Regions from separate parts of the Streptomyces sp. NPDC050534 genome, predicted to be linked through region 1. Evidence: riboswitches for the same ligand, from Rfam matches in the RefSeq annotation. Region 1 holds a riboswitch; the other holds the start of a gene.
What was found. A riboswitch is a leader RNA that binds a small molecule or an ion and turns the genes downstream of it on or off. The one in region 1 is predicted to bind glycine.

Region 1 (3,322 bases):
CGCCGGCCCGGGTAGCCCTCGGCGTACTTGTTGGTCAGGACCGACCCCTGGGCCTCCATGACCGCGAGCGGCGCGAAGTTCTCGGAGGCGATCATCTCCAGGGTCGACTGCTGGCGCACCAGCTCGGCGTCGACCGCCGCGGCGATCTCCGGGTCCAGCTCGTGCAGGGACGTGTTCAGGACAGACATGCGTCTACGGCTCCTCAGCCGGCGTTCTGGGCGGTGTACTCATCGGCGGAGAGCAGGTCGGACGGCTCCTCGGTGAGCCGGACCTTGAACAGCCAGCCGCCCTCGAAGGGGGCCGAGTTCACCAGGGACGGGTCGTTGACGACGTCCTCGTTGATCTCGGTGACCTCACCGGTGACGGGGGAGTACAGGTCGCTGACCGACTTGGTCGACTCCAGCTCGCCGCAGGTCTCGCCCGCGGTCACCGCGGAGCCGACCTCGGGAAGCTGGGCGTAGACGACGTCGCCGAGCGCGTTCGCCGCGAACTCGGTGATGCCGACCGTCGAGACGCCGTCCTCGGCGGCCGACAGCCACTCGTGCTCCTTGCTGTAGCGCAGCTGCTGGGGGTTGCTCATGGCCTGAATTCTCCTGTACGCGCGAAGGTGCTGGTGAATGGGGGACTGCTGAATGCGTGTGGGAACAGGGAGATGTGCGCAGGGTCACGCGGGTGGCCCGCCGCACCCGTCCAGTGTCTACTTCTGGCGCTTGTAGAACGGCAGTGCCACGACCTCGTACGGTTCGTGGCTGCCCCGGATGTCCACGCCGACGCCGGAGGTGCCGGGCGCCGCGTGCGCCGCGTCGACGTACGCCATCGCGATCGGCCTGCCCAGCGTGGGGGAGGGTGCGCCGGAGGTGACCTCGCCGATCACGGCGCCGCCCGCGACGACCGGGTACCCGGCGCGCGGGACCCGGCGGCCCTCGGCGACCAGGCCGACCAGGACGCGCGGCGGGTTCTCCTGCGCGCGCTCGGCGGCCTCCTGCAGCGCGGCGCGCCCCACGAAGTCGCCCTCCTTCTCGAACTTCACCACCCGGCCGAGCCCGGCGTCGAAGGGGGTGAGGGAGGTCGTCAGCTCGTGCCCGTACAGCGGCATGCCCGCCTCCAGGCGCAGGGTGTCCCGGCAGGACAGCCCGCAGGGGACCAGGCCGGCGCCCTCGCCCGCCTTGGTCAGCGCCTGCCACAGCTCGACGGCGTGCTCCGGCTTCACGAACAGCTCGAAGCCGTCCTCGCCGGTGTAGCCGGTGCGCGCGATCAGCGCGGGGACGCCGGCGACGGTGCCGGGCAGGCCCGCGTAGTACTTCAGGCCGTCGAGATCGGCGTCGGTCAGGGACTTGAGGATCCCGGGCGACTCGGGGCCCTGCACGGCGAGCAGCGCGTAGGCGTCCCGGTCGTCGCGCACCTCGGCGTCGAAGCCCCCGGCCCGCTCGGTCAGCGCGTCGAGGACGATCTGGGCGTTGGAGGCGTTGGCGACGACCATGTACTCGGTCTCGCCGAGCCGGTAGACGATCAGGTCGTCCAGGATGCCGCCGTCGGCCCGGCAGATCATCGTGTAGCGGGCGCGGCCGAGGCCCACGGAGGCGATGTTGCCGACCAGGGCGAAGTTCAGCAGGGCGGCGGCCTCGGGGCCGGTGACCGTGATCTCGCCCATGTGCGAGAGGTCGAAGAGCCCGGCCCGGGTGCGCACCGCGAGATGCTCGTCGCGCTCGGAGCCGTAGCGCAGGGGCATGTCCCAGCCGGCGAAGTCGGTCATCGTCGCGCCGAGCGAGCGATGCAGGGCATCGAGCGCGGTACGGCGCGGTTCGGTACTGCTCATCGGTCCGTCTCCCAAGTCATGACAGATGGTTGTTCCTCCCCATCTGTCATCGGAACCTGAGAGGTTCGCCCTGATCGCGGCAGGCGATCCGGGGCTTGCACCTTGGGTGGAGCCACTGACGCAGCGGCCCGCTTTTCAGATGTGCCTCGCCCGCGCGGTAACGGGGCCTGAGAGATTCAAGGGAGGAACTTGCTCCTTCGGCGCCCCAGCGGTCTGGGGACTCTCCCGCGCGGATTCAAGCGGCCGGTATGCAGTTGGCGCGCACATCATTGCACGCCTTCTCCACGGGTGGCAGGTCCGCATCCGGCCCTCCCCTTTGTGACCGGCTTGTGGCAGAGCGATCACGAAAACACGAGACACCGCGCATTACCTTCTCTTTACACTCGACGGGCAGGGAATCCGCACCCGGCCCAGGGGAGGACGATCACGGTGAACAGGCCCACGGCGTACGCCACGACCTCGGCGCTCGCGCTGCCGAAGCAGGCCGCGGTCCCGGCCCGGGAGGCTTGCGGCGGCCGGGCTCCCGTGGTCCGCGACCTGCGCGACCGCTCGGGACGCAGCCCGCACGCGCTGCTCTTCGGCCCCCGTGACCTCGTGGTGATCACCGGTCTGCCCGGCAGCGGCAAGTCCACGCTGATGGAGCGCGCGGTGCGGGGCGTCCGCATCGACTCCCAGGACGCCCGCGACCGCTGGGCCGCCCGCCTTCCCCGCCTCCTGCCGTACGCGCTCTACCGCCCCCTGGTCCGCCTCGCGCACTACGCCGGCCTGCGCCGGGCCCTGCGCGGCGGCGAGGGCACGGTCGTGCACGACTGCGGCACGCAGACGTGGGTGCGCGGCTGGCTGGCCCGCGAGGCCCGCCGCCGCGGCGGCACCCTGCATCTGCTGCTCCTGGACGTCACCCCGGACACGGCCCTCAGGGGCCAGGACGAGCGCGGCCGGGGTGTCTCCCGCTACGCCTTCCTGCGGCACCGCACGGCGGCCGCCCGGCTGATCCGCTCCGTCGAGCGGGGTGACCTGCCCGAGGGCGTGGGCTCGGCAGTGCTCCTGGACCGGGACGCGGCGGACGTGCTGCGCAGGATCGGCTTCACGGGCCGGCCTCATGAGGACCGGGCCCCCGCCCCGCCCACCCGCTAGCCTTTCCAGCCTCAGCAGTGGTTCTCCGAAGCACCGGTTCCCAACAGCAGTGGTTCTCAGCAGGCGGTCGGACACAGATGGACTTCCCAGCGGATCTTCCCGCGGACTTTCCCATGCAGGCGCACCCCCATCCGCACGGCGGATGGCCCGGCAACGAGCTGGAGGAGGTGCTGTCGGCCTCCCTCGGCATACCCTCCGCGGGCGGCCGCATCATCGAGGTGCTCGGCCGCAGCTTCCTCTGGGTGCCGCTGCCGAGCGGCGGCGGCCCGCACAGCGGCCCCCTGGACCTGCCCTCGCTCGAGATCGAGGGCCAGGCCTACGTCCCGGTCTTCAGCTCCGAGGAGCAGTTCCGGCACGTCGTCGGCGCCCACA
Region 2 (3,322 bases), on a different contig from region 1:
GTCCGGCGACGGGGGACCACCTGAGACGGGCCGGGATCAGCACGGTCGACGAGATCGCCGAGGCGGGCGAGGACGAGCTCGTACGGCTGCTGGGCAAGGCCCATGGGCACGCGTTGTACGCCATGGCGCTGGCGCACGACGACCGGCCCGTGGTCGCCGCGCGGGAGACCAAGTCGGTGTCGGTGGAGGACACCTACGACGTGGACATCCACGACCGGCTCCGGGTCGGCCTCGAGGTGCAGCGGCTGGCCGAGCGGTGTGTGCGGCGGCTGCGTGACGCCCGGCTCTCGGGGCGGACGATCGTGCTCAAGGTGCGGCGCTACGACTTCTCGACGCTGACCCGCTCCGAGACGCTGCGGGGGCCCACGGACGATCCGGCCGTGGTGCGGGAGGCGGCGGCCCGCCTGCTGGACACGGTGGACACCACGGGCGGCGTACGGCTGCTCGGGGTCGGCGTCAGTGGGCTCGCGGACTACACGCAGGAGGACCTGTTCGCGCAGGCTGCGGGGGAGAGGGCGGCCGCGCCGGTGGAGGAGCCGGCGGCCGAACCCGCGGAGGCGGAGCCGACGCCCGCCGAGCGGCGCTGGCCCTCGGGGCACGACGTGCGGCACGGCGAGTTCGGGCACGGGTGGGTGCAGGGCAGCGGGCTCGGGCGGGTCACCGTGCGGTTCGAGACGCCCGATTCGGAGCCCGGGCGGGTGCGGACGTTCCGGACCGACGACCCCGAGCTCGAGCGGGCGGATCCGTTGCCGTTGGTGGCGCAGGGACCGGGCACCACCTTTGCCGAGGTGTCCTAGGCGTCGGTGTCCCCCGTGCCCGCGAGCTTGCCGAAGGAGCGGTCCGGGGCGGAGGGAGGCGAGGCGGTGTCCAGACCGTAGTGATGGTAGAGCTGGAGCTCCTGTTCGGGGGAGAGGTGACGGCCGACGCCGAAGTCCGGGGCGTCCTTGATCAGGGTCCGGTCGAAGGGGACCAGCAGGGTGCCCTCGACCAGTTCGCTGGGTGCCAGCGGGACGAAGGCGTCACGGGAGAAGAGGCCGGTGCGTATGGCCGCCCACTCCGGCACCCCGGTCGCGTCGTCGAGGTAGACCTCGTCGATGGTGCCGAGCTTGGTGCCGTTGCGGTCGAACGCCTTGCGGCCGATCAGGTTGCGCGGATCGATCTCGGTCTGCACGGTCCCTCCACTTGGTCGCAACTCATCCGTAAGCACTACAAAAGAGCACAACGGCCGAGGTGGCCACTCGGAGGACCGGTCTTTGTGCGCGCTGGTAGGCTGACAGCGGCTGCTGACCCCGTGCGGGAGAGTCCTCCAGACATCATCGGAGGCGCCGAAGGAGCAAATCCTCCCCGGAATCTCTCAGGCACACGTACCGCGCGGACGAGGTCACTCTGGAAAGCAGGGCGGGTGTCGACGGCTTCCGCTCTCACCGACGGTGAAAACCGGACGCTTTCGGGCGCCCGGTGAAGCTCTCAGGTTGAGATGACAGAGGGGGAGGCCGTCCGGGTACCCGTGCCGTGGTGCCCCTCGAAGGTCGTGTCGACCAGGAGGCCTCCGCAATGACCCCGCATCGCATTCCGCTCACCGAGCTGGAGAAGGGCATTCCCTTCGAACAGCGTCACATCGGCCCCGATCACGAGGCCCGGGCCAAGATGCTCGCGCAGGTCGGCTACGGCTCGCTGGACGAGCTCACGGCCGCCGCGGTCCCGGATGTGATCAAGAACGCCGACGCCCTGGAGCTGCCGGGCGCGCGCACCGAGGCCGAGGTGCTGGCCGAGCTGCGCTCGCTCGCCGACCGGAACCAGGTGCTCGACTCCATGATCGGGCTCGGGTACTACGGCACCTTCACCCCGCCGGTCATCCTGCGCAACGTCATGGAGAACCCGGCCTGGTACACGGCCTACACGCCGTACCAGCCGGAGATCTCGCAGGGCCGGCTCGAAGCGCTGCTGAACTTCCAGACCATGGTCGCCGACCTCACCGGGCTGCCCACCTCCGGCGCCTCGCTGCTCGACGAGGGCACGGCCGCCGCCGAGGCCGTGGCGCTGTCCCGTCGTATGGGCAGGAACAAGAAGGGCCTGTTCCTGGTCGACGCGGACGTGCTGCCGCAGACCATCGCCGTGATCGAGACCCGTGCCGAGCCGGCCGGTGTGGAGGTCGTGGTCGCCGACCTCGCCGACGGCATCCCCGCCGAGGTCGCCGAGCGGGAGATCAACGGCGTGCTGGTGCAGTACCCGGGCGCCTCCGGTGTCGTTCGCGACATCAAGCCGCTGATCGACCAGGCGCACGACCTGGGCGCGCTCGTCACCGTCGCCGCCGACCTGCTCGCGCTGACGCTGCTGAAGTCGCCGGGCGAGCTCGGTGCGGACATCGCCGTCGGCACGACGCAGCGCTTCGGTGTGCCGATGGGCTTCGGCGGGCCGCACGCCGGTTACATGGCCGTGCACGAGAAGTTCGCGCGCAGCCTGCCCGGGCGGCTCGTGGGCGTGTCCGTGGACGCCGACGGGCACAAGGCCTACCGGCTCGCGCTGCAGACCCGTGAGCAGCACATCCGGCGCGAGAAGGCCACCAGCAACATCTGCACCGCGCAGGTGCTGCTCGCCGTCATGGCCGGCATGTACGCCGTCTACCACGGGCCCGAGGGCCTGCGGGCCATCGCGCAGCGCACCCACCGCTACGCCACGATCCTCGCCGATGGACTGCGGGCCGGCGGCGTCGAGGTCGTGCACGGCTCCTACTTCGACACGCTCACCGTGCGTGTGCCGGGACGCGCCGCCGAGGTCGTGGGCGCCGCGCGGGAGAACGGCGTGAACCTGCGCCTCGTCGATGCCGACCAGGTGTCGATCGCCTGCGACGAGACGACCAAGCGCGCCCAGGTGGCGGCCGTGTGGACCGCGTTCGGGATCGAGGGCGACATCGAGGCGCTGGACGCGGCCGCCGAGGAGGCAGTCCCGCAGGGCCTGCTGCGCAGCGACGCCGTCCTGACCCACCCCGTCTTCCACCAGCACCGCTCCGAGACCGCGATGCTGCGCTACCTGCGCCGGCTGGCCGACCGCGACTACGCGCTCGACCGCGGCATGATCCCGCTGGGCTCCTGCACCATGAAGCTCAACGCGACCACGGAGATGGAACCGGTCACCTGGCCCGAGTTCGGGCAGCTGCACCCCTTCGCACCCGCCGAGCAGGCCGGCGGCTACCTCACGCTCATCCGTGAGCTGGAGGACCGTCTCGCCGAGGTCACCGGATACGACAAGGTGTCGCTCCAGCCCAACGCCGGGTCTCAGGGTGAGCTGGCGGGGCTGCTCGCGGTGCGCGGCTACCACCGCG

Region 2: another riboswitch for glycine. It lies ahead of gcvP (aminomethyl-transferring glycine dehydrogenase); the one in region 1 lies ahead of gcvT (glycine cleavage system aminomethyltransferase GcvT).

What each region holds. Positions count from the first base shown of each region.
Region 1 is NZ_JBITHF010000018.1:148,150-151,471, reverse strand. It holds gene glyA (serine hydroxymethyltransferase) at 1-188, opposite strand, end outside; gene gcvH (glycine cleavage system protein GcvH) at 203-580, opposite strand; gene gcvT (glycine cleavage system aminomethyltransferase GcvT) at 698-1,816, opposite strand; glycine riboswitch at 1,962-2,054, opposite strand; gene ACIBN2_RS41675 (AAA family ATPase) at 2,246-2,950, shown strand; gene ACIBN2_RS41670 (enhanced serine sensitivity protein SseB) at 3,028-3,322, shown strand, end outside.
Region 2 is NZ_JBITHF010000001.1:9,717-13,038, forward strand. It holds partial or broken gene ACIBN2_RS00055 (DNA polymerase IV) at 1-878, shown strand, start outside; partial or broken gene ACIBN2_RS00060 (PRC-barrel domain-containing protein) at 803-1,171, opposite strand; glycine riboswitch at 1,285-1,380, shown strand; gene gcvP (aminomethyl-transferring glycine dehydrogenase) at 1,555-3,322, shown strand, end outside.